DNA from 4 places in the Kitasatospora sp. NPDC005751 genome. Region 1 is predicted to be linked to each of the others. Evidence: riboswitches for the same ligand, from Rfam matches in the RefSeq annotation. Region 1 holds a riboswitch; each other region holds the start of a gene.
The links. A riboswitch is a leader RNA that binds a small molecule or an ion and turns the genes downstream of it on or off. The one in region 1 is predicted to bind cobalamin.
Positions count from the first base shown of each region.

Region 2: it holds a riboswitch for cobalamin, as region 1 does, so the genes downstream of both, ABZ497_RS34885 (NAD-binding protein) here and metE (5-methyltetrahydropteroyltriglutamate--homocysteine S-methyltransferase) in region 1, are expected to answer to the same signal.
Region 3: it holds a riboswitch for cobalamin, as region 1 does, so the genes downstream of both, ABZ497_RS29870 (HoxN/HupN/NixA family nickel/cobalt transporter) here and metE (5-methyltetrahydropteroyltriglutamate--homocysteine S-methyltransferase) in region 1, are expected to answer to the same signal.
Region 4: it holds a riboswitch for cobalamin, as region 1 does, so the genes downstream of both, ABZ497_RS11190 (cobalamin biosynthesis protein) here and metE (5-methyltetrahydropteroyltriglutamate--homocysteine S-methyltransferase) in region 1, are expected to answer to the same signal.

Region 1 is NZ_JBEXYC010000072.1:4,664-7,860, reverse strand. Features, by position in the region: gene metE (5-methyltetrahydropteroyltriglutamate--homocysteine S-methyltransferase) at 1-1,325, opposite strand, end outside; cobalamin riboswitch at 1,463-1,686, opposite strand; gene cobF (precorrin-6A synthase (deacetylating)) at 1,991-2,749, shown strand; gene ABZ497_RS33170 (MarR family winged helix-turn-helix transcriptional regulator) at 2,942-3,197, opposite strand, start outside.
Region 2 is NZ_JBEXYC010000089.1:13,580-16,776, reverse strand. Features, by position in the region: gene ABZ497_RS34895 (IS630 family transposase) at 1-442, opposite strand, end outside; partial or broken gene ABZ497_RS34890 (helix-turn-helix domain-containing protein) at 585-884, opposite strand; cobalamin riboswitch at 1,097-1,219, shown strand; partial or broken gene ABZ497_RS34885 (NAD-binding protein) at 1,243-1,788, shown strand; gene ABZ497_RS34880 (acyl-CoA dehydrogenase family protein) at 2,152-3,197, opposite strand, start outside.
Region 3 is NZ_JBEXYC010000052.1:35,932-39,128, forward strand. Features, by position in the region: gene rpmG (50S ribosomal protein L33) at 115-279, shown strand; gene ABZ497_RS29870 (HoxN/HupN/NixA family nickel/cobalt transporter) at 393-1,565, opposite strand; cobalamin riboswitch at 1,598-1,790, opposite strand; partial or broken gene ABZ497_RS29875 (metalloregulator ArsR/SmtB family transcription factor) at 1,872-2,210, shown strand; gene ABZ497_RS29880 (SRPBCC family protein) at 2,369-2,848, opposite strand; gene ABZ497_RS29885 (RNA polymerase sigma factor) at 2,845-3,197, opposite strand, start outside.
Region 4 is NZ_JBEXYC010000008.1:79,718-82,914, reverse strand. Features, by position in the region: gene ABZ497_RS11195 (cobyric acid synthase) at 1-897, opposite strand, end outside; gene ABZ497_RS11190 (cobalamin biosynthesis protein) at 894-1,865, opposite strand; cobalamin riboswitch at 1,959-2,151, opposite strand; gene ABZ497_RS11185 (transcriptional regulator) at 2,364-3,074, shown strand.

The sequences.
Region 1 (3,197 bases):
GTGGTCGGCAGCAGCGGCAGGCCGAGCCGGGCCCGCTGCGCCTCGGCGCGCTCGGGGTAGGCCGGGGCGCGGCGGGCGTCCTCGGGGGCGGTGGCGGCGACCCGGGCCCGGACGGCCGGGTCGCGGGTCAGCGCCGAGCCGGCACGGGAGGCCAGGTCGGCCCGGTTGGCGGCCAGTTGGGCCGCGATGGTGTCGGTGCCGTGGGCCAGGCCGCGGGCCAGGGTGGCGACCTCGGTGGTCTTCTGACGGGCGAAGGCGAGCCAGCGGGCGACCTGCGGGTCGAGGTCGCGCTCGAGGTCGGCGTCGAGCGGGACGTGCAGCAGCGAGCAGGACGGTGCGACGTCGACCCGGTCCGCCAGACCGAGCAGCGTGCCGAGGGTGGCGAGGGACTTCTCCAGGTTGTTGATCCAGATGTTGCGGCCGTCCACCACGCCCGCGACCAGGCGCTTGCCGGGCACTCCGCCGACGGCGGCGAGGTCGTCGAGGTTGGCGGCGCCGGGGCCGGTGAAGTCCAGGCCGATGCCCTCGATCGGGGCCTTGGCCAGGACGGGCAGGGCCTCGCCGAGCCGGTCGAAGTAGCTGGTGACCAGCAGTTGCGGGCGGTCGGTGAGCGCACCGAGCTCGCGGTAGACGCGGGTGGCGGCGTTCAGTTCGGCCGGGGTGCGGTCCTGGACGAGCGCGGGCTCGTCCAGCTGGACCCAGTCGGCGCCGGCGGCCCGCAGGTCGGCGAGGAGTTCCGCGTAGACGGGCAGCAGCCGGTCCAGCAGGGTGACCGGCCGGAAGTCGGCGGCCACGCCGGGGGCGGGCTTGGCGAGCAGCAGGTAGGTCAGCGGTCCGACCAGCACGGGCCGGGGGCGGTGGCCGAGGCCGAGCGCCTCACGCAGTTCGGAGACCGGCTTGGCGGAGTTCGCGGCGAAGACCGTGTCCGGACCCAACTCCGGTACGAGGTAGTGGTAGTTGGTGTCGAACCACTTGGTCATCTCCAGCGGTGCGACATCCTGGGTGCCGCGCGCCATGGCGAAGTAGCCGTCCAGCGGGTCGGTGTCGACGGCGGCGCGGTGGCGGGCCGGGATCGCGCCGACCGCGACCGTGGTGTCCAGGACGTGGTCGTAGAGCGAGAAGTCGCCGGTGGGGATTTCGGCGATGCCCGCGTCCGCCAGCTGCCGCCAGTTGGCGCGGCGCAGGATGGCGGCGGTGGCGTGCAGGGCGGCGGCGTCGACGCGGCCCGCCCAGTACCCCTCGACGGCCTTCTTCAGCTCCCGGTCGGCGCCCTGCCTCGGGTAGCCGTACACGGTGGCCTGCGGGGTGGTGGAACTCGGTGACACGGAACTCTCCTTCGCGAGTCGCGCTGCGATCCCGGGAGAGCACGACGGCGTGGAGGTACGGCAGTGGGGGCACGGCACCGGGGTGGGCCCGCCCGCTCCGCCGACCCGCCCTCGAGGTCACCGAGATCACCGCGTGCGGGGTGCACGCGGGCAGTGGCAGGTCTTCGGACTCGCGGGCACGTCCGCCTGGCTCCCAGGCCGGACACCTACTGGCCGTCGCTTCCCGGGCCCGGCTGGGCCCAGTGCATGTGACGGCGGTCGTTCCCACTCACCGCTGCGGGGCAGTCCCGGATTCCCACCGGGTTCCCTCTTGCGACGCCGTGGCTGGAGGACACGGCGAACCGACTGCACCACCCACCCTAGGCCCATCACCGACGGCGCGTCAGTGATTGTCCGGATCGCGGATGGCGGCGTGGGACGGCTCCGGCGGTCCGCACCGCCCGAGCACCCCGGCAACCCGAGCAGTCCCGCGGACCACGACGGGAGGAGTGGACGCCTCTCCGCCGCCGGGTACTCGGGCTCACCGCCGACCCCCGAGAGGCCGGGTCGACGGCGCGTGCATGACGTCACAGCGCCGCCGGGCCGGTCCTCCGCGGCCCACCCGGCGGTTCGCCCGGGACCGGCCGCGCCCGGCGGACGGGCAGCCGCACGGCACAATCACTGTCATGCGGCACATCTTCCTCATCGGCATCGGGGCGGGCGATCCCGACCACCTCACCCTGCAGGCGGTCAAGGCCCTCGCCCGCACCGACGTCTTCTTCATCCTCGACAAGAACGAGGAACGGCAGGACCTCATCCGGCTGCGCCGGCAGCTGCTGACCGAGCACGGCCGCCCGGGCCACCGCGTCATCGAGGTCGCGGACGCCGAGCGGGACCGCGCCACCCCGGCGTACACCGCGGCCGTGGACGACTGGCGCACCCGCCGGGCCGACCTGGTCGAGCGGCTGGTCGCCGAACACCTCGGCCCGGAGGAGACCGGCGCGTTCCTGGTCTGGGGCGACCCGAGCCTCTACGACAGCGTCATCGCCGTGATCGACGAGGTCCTGGCCCGCGGCGGCGCCACCTTCGGGTACGAGGTGGTCCCGGGCATCAGCAGCGTCTCGGCGCTCGCCGCCCGGCACCGCACCACCCTGACCCGGGTCGGCCGCCCGCTGCAGATCACCACCGGCCGCCGTCTCGCCGAGGGCTTCCCCGAGCAGGTGGACGACGTGGTGGTGATGCTGGACGGGCGGGCCGCGTTCACCGGGATCGACCCCGAGGGGCTGGAGATCTTCTACGGCGCCTACCTGGGCACACCGGACGAGATCCTCGTCGCCGGCCCCCTCGCCGAAACCGCCCCCCGGATCCGCGCGCTCCGCGACGAGGCCCGCGAACGCAAGGGCTGGATCATGGACACCTACCTCCTCCGCCGCTCCGGGAGCTGACGGCTTCCGGCCGAGCCGGAGGCCGGCGACGGTGACCGCGCCGACGCAGATCCTCGCGACCGGACTGAAGCGGCGCCACGTCTCGGCCCGGAGCAGGCCGGCCCCGTCGCCGAGGCGGCCGGGGTGACCGGGGCGGCCGGGGTGACCGATCAGTAGCGCGCGGCGCCCGTTTCACCTGGTGAGGCGGGACGGCTACGAACCGGCCGGGGCCCCGCCGTCGTCCCGGTCGGCCACGTCCTCGGACCGCTCGCCGGCCACCCCGGGCGCCCCGGCTGCCCCGCCGGCGCCCTCGCGCTCGACGGCCCACTCCGTACGGCGTTCGCGGGTCAGGACCCAGTCGGCGGCCCGGCGCGGAGCCGAACCCGCCGAGCCGCTACGGGCGGCGGCGGCGCACACCCGCCGCAGCAGGGAGTTCAACTGGGTGCGCTCACCGCGCGTCAGGGACACC
Region 2 (3,197 bases), on a different contig from region 1:
CGAGGGCTGCCTTGCGGAAGATGCGCCACCAGGCTTCCTGGAGGTTGAGCCAGCACGCGCCGACGGGTATGAAGACGTGCTTGATGCGCGGGTGGCTCTCGAGCCAGGCCCGGGTGGAGACGCTGTTGTGGGATGACAGGTTGTCGGTCACCACATAGATGTCGCCTGTGGGGTTGGCGTCCTCGACCAGCTGGAGGAACTGCTGGTAGAAGACGCTGTTGCGGGAGGAGGCGGTCATCGTGATCTGCTGCCCGTCCCGGACGCGAAGGCCCCCGTAGACCCAGGTCTTCTCCGGGCCGCGGGAGTAGTCGATCTCGTTCTTGATGCGGTGCCCGTCCGGTGACCAGCCCGGCGCCGGCGGGAACGTGCGTGGGATCACCGGTCCGAGCTCGTCGGCGCAGACGACCGTCGCACCGTCGGGCGGGCAGGTGTAGAGACCGATGATCCGCGTCCTTTTCCCTCGAAGTCCCGGTCCTTCGACCGGGTCCACGAACGGGTACGGCGCCACGCGCGCCCTCGGCGAGCAGGATCCGGCGGACCTGGGAGCGTTTGACCTCGATCCCCAGTCGCCGGGCCTGCTCGGCCAGCGCGTCCAGCGTCCACTGCGGCGGGCCGGCCTCGTCGGCGGGGGCGAGTTCCCCGTCCGCCTGCCTGGTCGGCCGTCCGGGCGGCACCTGCTTGACCAGGGCGATGATCCGAGACCGCTCGGCCTCGGTCAGCCGCCGGGGCCGGCCGGTGATCGGCCGGTCCTCCATCCCCTCCAGGCCGAGATCGTTGAACCGGTGGAGCCACCAGCGGACCGTCTTCGCGTGGCAGCCCAGCTCTGCGGCGATCGCCGCCACCCGCAGGCCGTTCCAGCTCAGCTCGATGATCCGCGCCCGCATCACCAGATCCGCCGGCGCCTTCCGCGCCCTGGCCAACCTGACGATCGCCCTCTCCTCGTCCGCCCCCACAGCGGCCCGGGCCTGCAACAACCCCGGCACACCCCACCCCCGATCAACCCACCAACTCAACCAACACAGCATCTATACCCATGACTTGAGGAATCAAGCACTAGGGCGCCCGACTAAATGGTCGTGAACAAGGCCCGCAGTGCAGCGAAGCCGGTGTGAATCCGGCACGGTCCCGCCACTGTGACCGGAGAGTGCGTCGTCGCAGTACCAGTCACTGGCACCCAGCCGGGAAGACCGGGCGGCGCGCAGTGATCCGGGAGCAGGCTTGTGATGATCCGTGGCGGAGACGGCCGGTTTCGTCGCGATCGACGCGCCGGTCTCCGGCTGCGTGCCCGGCGCGACCGCCGGGAGCCTCACCTTCATGGTGGGCGCCGCGGCGGCGGACCTCGCCGCCGCCGGACCGGTGCCGGCGGCGATGGGCCAAGGTCGTGCACTGCGGCCCCGCGGGCGCCGGGCAGGCCGCGAAGATCTGCAACAGCGTGATCCTCGGGATCTCGATGATCGCGGTCAGCGAGGCGTTCGTGCTGGGGGAGAGCTCGGGCTCAGCCACCAGGCGCTGTTCGACGTCGCCTCGGCCGCCTCCGGCCAGTGCTGGGCGCTGACCGGCAACTGGCCCGTCTCCGGCCCGGTGCCGGCCGGCCCCGCCAACCATGACGACCGGGCCGGCTTCGCCGCCGCGTTGATGGCCAAGGACTTCGAACTGGCCGCCGGAGCGGTCAAGGCCGCCGGCCTGCCGGTGGAACTCGGCCTGAGGGCAGCGGAGTTGCACGCGGACTTCGCCGCCGCTGAGGGAGCGGGGCTGGACTTCTCGGCCATCATCACGACCCTCCGGGAGGGGGCGAGCAGACCCGTCGGTGAATACCGGCCGACCGGCCGGGGCCGCCTCGCGAATGGCCCCGGCCGGTCGGCCCCGGGAAATGCCCGGGAGTGCCGGGAAGCCGCCCGGCGGGTCGGCCCGGATTCCCGCCACCGGTTCGAGCCACGGATTTCCGTCACGGATTCCCCTCACGGATTCCCGGCACTACGCCGGAGGAACGTACCCGTGGTGTTGCCGGAGATGAATTCGCCGTGACGAATTCCGGTCCGCCGGGAATTCGACCGGCCGGCTGGCCGGCCGGCCGGTCCCGGTATCCGGGGGTTCTTCCGGCCCGGCCTGCGGCGGGCCGGAAGAACCCCCGGGTGGTGCCGGACCGCGGAGCTACGCGGGAACGGCCCCGGCGGGCCGGGTGAGGCCGTCGAAGCCCGCCGGATCGGTACCGAGACCGGCCGGTGCCACCCAGTCGAACGGCCGGTAGACCGCCGGGCCCAGGCCCAGGCTCTCGGCGACCGTCTCCCGCAGCCGGTTGGAGGTGAACCCGCCGATGACGTTCATCTGGGCGTCTCGGTAGAGGCGCTCCACCTCGTGGCCCCGGGTGACGCCGGCCGCGCCGTGGATCTGCACGGCGCGGGCGGCGACCTCGACGGCCATCTCGGTGGCGTAGATCTTGAGCATGGCGATCGCCTCCCGGGCCGACCGGCCGGCGGCGAGCTCGGTCACCGCCCGGCGGGCCAGCACCCGGGCGGCGTCGATCTGGGCCCGGGACTCGGCGAGCTGGGTCTGCACGCCCTCCATGTGCGCCAGGGGCCGCCCGAAGGAGACCCGCTCACCCGCATACCGGACCGAGGCGTCCAGCGCGGACTCGGCGATGGCGATGGCCGAGACGGAGATCAGCAGCCAGCCCCAGGCCATCAGTTCGGCCAGCTCACCGGCCAGTTCGCCGAACGGCACGGGCACCACGTCGGCCTCGGAGACGGTGGCCTCGGTGAAGACGATGCCGCCCCACGGCATGCCGCGCAGGCCCATCCGCGGCGTCTCGTAGCGGCGGACGCCGGGCTGGTTCAGGTCCACGAAGGCGAGGCACCAGTCGTGGCCCTCGTCGCCGGGGGCCTTCTGCCGGCGGGCGAGTGTGACGGCCACGTCCGCGTCCGGCGCATTGGTGATCTTGGCCTTCTCGCCGTTGATGACGAACCCCTCGCCGGGGGCTCCGGCCGGCCGGACCGTGGTGGTGTAGGTCCCGGCGTCGCTGCCCGCGGGCGGTTCCACGATGGCGAAGCAGGCCAGCTTCTCGCCGGAGATCAGCGGCTTCAGCAGCCGGTCGTACTCGCTGGGCCGGCTGTAGCGGGAGATCAGCTTGCCGCACAGCAGGCCGGACACGGTGGCGGTCCAGTAACTGCCCGGGCAGGCGCGGGCGAGCGCCTCCATGG
Region 3 (3,197 bases), on a different contig from region 1:
TCCACCGCCCGCCGGGGAATGGGCGGGGCGGAGGCCGTGTTGGACCCCTTGAAAACGACTTCCATTTCGGCGGAAGCCGTTTCCCGACCGCCCACCCCTCGGAGGAGGAGAACCATGGCCCGCAGCGAACTGCGCCCCGTCGTCAAGCTCAGGTCCACGGCCGAGACCGGCTTCACCTATGTGACCCGCAAGAACCGCCGCACCGACGCCGACCGGCTGGTGCTGCGCAAGTACGACCCGGTCGCGCGCCGGCACGTCGACTTCCGCGAGGAGCGCTGACCTCCCCCGTGGGCCCGGCCGGGCCCGCGGACCACGGCGAGGCGGCGCCCACCCGAACGGACCGGGTGGGCGCCGCCTCGTGACACCGCGGTGCCGCGGGCCGTCGGGGCCGACTACTTGGTGACCCCGGCGGCCTCGTCGGCCGCCGCCCCCTGGGCGGGCACCCCGCCGGCCGGTACCACCGGCTTCGGGCTCCAGCGCTGTTCCACGCCGGCGAGGCGCCAGTAGGCGATCGCCGCCCCCCAGACCACCACGAACAGCCCGACGATCGCGTAGCCGACGTTGTCCAGCGAGATGTCCGCGATCCAGCCGCTGACCGGGTCGGTGAGGTCCAGCTTCTCGTGCAGCACGGCGACCAGCTCGATGGTGCCGATGATGAACGCCACCGCGATCGACAGCCCGGTGATGGTCAGGTTGTAGTACACCTTGCGCACCGGGTTGGAGAACGCCCACTGGTACGCGAAGTTCATGAACGTCCCGTCCAGCGTGTCGAACAGGCTCATCCCGGACGCGAACAGCAGCGGCAGGCAGACGATCGCGTACCAGGGCAGCCCGGCGGCCGCGCCGGAGCCGGCCATCACCATCAGGGTCACCTCGGTCGCGGTGTCGAAGCCGAGGCCGAGCACCATGCCGACCGGGAACATCTGGCCGGGCCGCGTGATCGAGCGGGTCGCCCGGTTCAGCACCCGGGCCATCAGACCGCGCGAGTTGAGGTGCTCCTCCAGCTCCGCCTCGTCGAACCGACCGGCCCTCATCGACCGGAACACCTTGAGGATGCCGAACAGCGCCGCCAGGTTGAGCGCGCCGATCAGGTAGAGGAAGACACCGGACGCGGAAGTGCCGACCACACCGAGCCACTGGTGCGTGGTGGACTCGTCGTCCATCAGCGTGCTGGCCAGCTGGGCGCCGCCCGCCACCAGGGCGGCCATCAGGACCACCATCGAGGAGTGGCCGAGCGCGAACCAGAAGCCCACCGAGACGGGCCGCTTGCCGTCCGCCATGAGCTTGCGGGTGGTGTTGTCGATCACCGCGATGTGGTCGGCGTCGAAGGCGTGCCGCATGCCGAGGGTGTAGGCGGTGATGCCCAGGCCCACCCCGAAGACCTGGGTACCGACCTCGTACTTCTCGGGGGCGACCAGGAAGATCAGCGTCCCGAAGGCCACCACGTGCATGGCCAGGATCACCCCCATCAACCCGGCCGTGCGGAGGGTGTCCTCGCGCCGCCAGCGGAAGCTCGGCAGGGCGGAGGACGCCGCGGGAACAGCGGCGGTTTCGGGCAGGGTCATCTTCGGATCACGCTCCAGCACCTCGTGGAAAGACGTTCGTGAGATGCCGTGGCCGGTCTCCTGGCTGACGGGGCTTCCGGATCCGCCTTCCCAGGCGCGCGAGGCGCCCAGTGGCGTCGTGGATACGGACGACTCCCCCGATCACAGTGGCGAGGGCCGCTCCGGACTCCGGACCCTGAGGGTCCGTCACCGGTCTTCCCGAACACCACGGCGGGCAACACCGTAGGGGGCCGCACCTCACCCTTGCAAGGCTGCGCACCTGCGCAGGTGTCCAGGATCACAGCCACGGGCTGCAACAATGTCCGCATGCATCTCGTACCGGCCGACCGCGCGGGCCACCGCACCATCGACGGGCACCGGGTCTGCGAGGCCATCGCCGCGATCGGCGACCCCGGGCACGTCCGGTCCTGGGCCGAGCGGTTCTCGCTGCTCGCCGACCCGGGGCGGCTCGCCCTGCTGCTCGCCCTGCACCGGGCCGGGCCGCTCGCCGTCACCGACCTGGCGGTCGCCACCGGCATGCGCGACCCGGCCGTCTCGCAGGCGCTGCGGCTGCTGCGCACCGCGGGTGTGGTCACCGGCGACAAGGACGGCCGCGTGGTGCGCTACCGGCTCGTGGACGAGGCCCTGCGCCCCCTCCTCGACGAGTGCGCCGCCGCGGACCACCACGAGCACGGCGAGCCCGCCACCGGGAGCGACGCCACCGGCGGCGAGCCCTCCGCACCCCGGGCCGCCGCGGCCGGCTGACCGGCTGCGCCCGCGGAACACCGACCCGGCGCCCCGGGCCGTCGCGCCCGGGGCCCGCCTCACCCCTCTCGCACCAGCCGTTCGAAGCGCTCCAGCGAGCGCCGGGCCAGCGGGTCCGTCGCGGGCCGCAGGGCCCGGTCGAGCAGACCCGCGCCGGGGAGCCGGAACGCGCCGAGGAAGGCGAAGCGGGTGCCTCCGGCCTCGGCGCGAGCCGCCATCCCGCCCAGCAGGAAGCGGCTGCGCATCAGGCACCACCCGGGCGTCAGCTCGACGTCGAAACGGGCCCGCAGCCGGGTGTGGCCGGTCACCAGCGCCTCGGTGCGACCGTCCGCCGGTCTCCCGGCCACGCGGACCGACCGGATGTCCGGCAGCCAGCGCGGGAGCCCCTCCTCCAGGTCGGCCGCGGCCGCCCAGACCCGCTCGAACGGCGCGTCGATCAGCGCCTCCCGGACGGCGGCGCCGGGGGTGACGGCGGCGATCACATGCAGCCGGCGGACCGGGTCGAAGGCCGCCGTCGGCCAGGGGGTCGGTGCGCTCACTGCTGCCACGCCCTTCGAAAGCCGAGCCGGGCCCGGGAGAGCCGGGACTTCACGGTGCCGGGTGCCACGCCCAGCAGTTCTGCGGTGGACCGCTCGTCGAGCCCCTCCAGGTCGCGCAGCACCAGCACGGCGCGGTGCTCCGGCGTCAGCCGGGCGAGGACGTCCTGGATGTCGGTGGCCAGCTGCGGGTCGCCGGGGCGGGGCAGCTCGGAGAGGTCGGCCGGGACGCAGCGGGCGACCCGCCGGACGTGCCGGACGGCCTCCCGCACGGCGATCGAGCGGACCCAGCCGAACAGCGCGGCCGGGTCCTGGAGCTGGCCCAGCTTGCGGAAGACGGCGATCAGCGCCT
Region 4 (3,197 bases), on a different contig from region 1:
CAGGTCGGCGTCGGCCAGCTCCTCGGGCCGGGTGGCCCAGCGGACCAGCACCCCGGGTTCCTGGGCCAGTGCGTCCACGTCGGTGAAGTTGGACAGCCGGGGGAAGCGCACCACGGCCACCCGCAGCACGTCGGCGCCGAGCGGCCCGCGCCCCTCGGCGCGGTCCACCACGGTGGTCAGGTCCAGGGAGTCCTCGGCGTCCAGCCAGAGCCCGGACAGCATCGGCAGGGTGCCCAGCACCGGACGGCCGGTCAGCTCGCGCAGCATCTCCAGCCCGGGCGCCAGCAGCCGCGCGTCGCCGCGGAACTTGTTGACGAACCAGCCCGCCACATGGCGCTGGTCCTGCTCCGACAGCAGCGCCAGCGTCCCGTACATCGCGGCGAACACGCCGCCGCGGTCGATGTCGCCGACCACCACGACCGGCAGGCCGGCGGCGGTGGCCAGGCCCATGTTGGCGATGTCCCGGTCCCGCAGGTTGATCTCGGCGGGCGATCCGGCGCCCTCGCAGACCACCACGTCGTAGCGCCGGCGCAGGTCGGCCAGGCACTCCAGCGCTCGCTCCAGCAGGACGGGCTTGCGGTCGCGGTAGTCCAGCGCGCCGACCTCGGCGACCGCCCGGCCGAGCAGCACCACCTGGCTGCGGCCGTCCGCGCCGGGCTTCAGCAGCACCGGGTTCATCGCCGCCTCGGGCTCCACCCGGGCCGCCTGGGCCTGCATCGCCTGGGCGCGGCCGATCTCGGCACCGTCGGCGGTGACGAAGGAGTTCAGCGACATGTTCTGCGCCTTGAACGGCGCCACGGCGACGCCCTGACGGGCCAGCCAGCGGCAGATGCCCGCGGTGACCACGCTCTTGCCGGCGTCCGAGGTCGTCCCGGCGACCAGCAGTGCGTTGCTCATGCGCTCCCCCTTCTCGTCCCCGCCTTGAGTGCCTGCACGACGGCGTGCCCGGCGACGGTCGTACCCAGTGCGAGCAGTCCCACCCGGCGGGAGAGCCGGCAGGCGCGCTCGATGTCGTCCACCGTCACCGGTCGCAGCTCGCCGCCCAGTACCGGCCGGTGCTCGACCCGGGCGCCGTACCGCAGGGTGCCGCCGAGCCGCACGCCGACGGCGCCGGCGAAGGCCGACTCGGCCTGGCCCGCGTTGGGGCTGGGGTGGGCGGAGCCGTCCCGGCGCCAGACCCGCCAGGCCGTCCGGGGCTCGGGCGCGGCGGCGACGGTCAGCAGCGCGGTCAGCCGCGCGCCCGGCCAGCCCGCCACGTCGTCCAGCCGCGCCGAGGCCCAGCCGAACCGGGCGTGGCGCGGCGAGCGGTGGCCGACCATCGCGTCCAGGGTGTTGACCGCGCGGAACGCCAGCAGCCCGGGCGTGCCCGCGAGGGCGCCCCAGACGAGTGCGTTGACCACGGCGTCGGCGGTGTTCTCGGCGACCGACTCGACCACCGCGCGGGCGATCTGCCCCTCGTCGAGGGCGCTCGGGTCCCGCCCGCACAGGTGCGGCAGCCGCTGCCGCGCCGCCGCGAGGTCGTGCGCGGCGAGCGAGCGTCCGATCGTGCGGGCCTCCCGGGTGAGCGACGTGCCGCCGAGCACCGTCCAGGTCGCGGCGGCGGCCAGCGCGGCCCGCCCGAGCGGCCGGCGGCCCAGGGTGCGGTCGGCCGCCAGCGCGCCGGCCGCGACGGTGCCCACGCAGAGCGCCGTGAAAGCCGTTCCGACGGCGCGGTCGTTCCGCCAGATCCGCCGCTCCAGCCGGCCGGCCGCGCCGCCGAAGACGGCCACCGGGTGGCCGCGGCGCGGGTCGGCGAAGCGGGCGTCGGCGAGGTACCCGGCCGCGGCCCCCAGGGCGAAGGCGGCGGCGCGGGTCAGCGGGCGCACGGTGGACAGCAGAGGGCTCGGAAGGTCGGGGCAGCCTGCATCGCGTGCGTGTCCTCACTCAGGGTCCGCGCCCTGGATCGACGTACCGGGGGCGAGAGTCTCCTGGCTTCCGGGTCGAACGCACCCCCGGGCCCGGCGGCGGCTTCTGACGGCCCGCCGCGATGGGCCCCCTCCGGCGCCGTGGCCGGCGGAGGAGGGACTCCGAGTGTGCTCCCCGGTGACAGTGGCGGGACCGCGCCGGACTCGCACCGGCTTCCTCTGCATGCCTCCGTTTGGCTGAAGGATCCCATCACGCGGCCGAACCGTGCGTCAACCAAGGTCACGGAGGGGTTGGTCACAGCGGAGCCGGGCCGCCCGACGCCGTCGCTACCTCCGATCGGCACCCCCCGCAGGGGCATGACAGCCTGTGCGATCGTCCAGTCGCCCGGAGGGGCCTCCGGGCCCGCTTCGTGTGTTCGGCGGCTGGGGGGCGGCCGGACCGCCCCCTACCGTCGGGCCATGCGACGCAGACAGCCACCCGCCGTGCCCCCGGTGCCCTTCTCGCCCGCGGCCGCCCGCGCGCACCGCGCCGGCCTGGGGCTGACCCCCGAGCAGGTGGTCGAGGGCATGGCCGCGCACGGCGTCCGGCTGCTGCCCTCCCACGTGCTCGGCTGGGAGAGCGGCGAGCTGCGCCCCGCCGAGGACGAGTTCATCGCCCTGGCCCGGGCGCTCTGGTGCCCGCCGGCCCAGCTGATGGGCGTCCGCCCGGCCCGGCTGCGGGACTTCCGGGTCGCCCGGGAGCTCAACCAGGAGAGCGCGGCCCACCGGATCGGCCTCGCACTGGACCGGTACCAGCGGGCCGAGGCGACCGGTCAGTGGGACGGCGACCAGGAGCAGACCCACGCGCTGGCCCAGGTGCTCGGCACGACCCTGCGCGAGCTGGTCGCGGTGACCGGCCGGGCGCAGGAGCTGGACCGGCGGCTGCGGCAGTGCGTGGACGGCCGCTGGCAGGCGCAGCTCCGGCCGATCGGCCGGATCGTGCCGGTTCACGAGGGCGACCTCACCGCCGTGCTGACGGCGCTGCAGAACGAGTACCAGGTCACCTCCCACTGGGGCGCCGGCAGCTGGGGCTCCCCGGCCCCGGCGGCGGACACCCGCGCGGCGGCCCGGCCGCTCGGCGAGCGGTTCTGGGAGCTGCTGGAGCTCCTGGAGACCGAGATCCCGGTCTGACGGGCCGCTACCGCGCCGCCCCCGCGCGGCGCCTCCCCCTCCCTGCCCTCTCCCTCCCTGCCCTCTCCCTCTGCCGCTTCCCGCGCCGCCGTGACCAGAGGGCCGAGAACCGTGCCGTCGCTT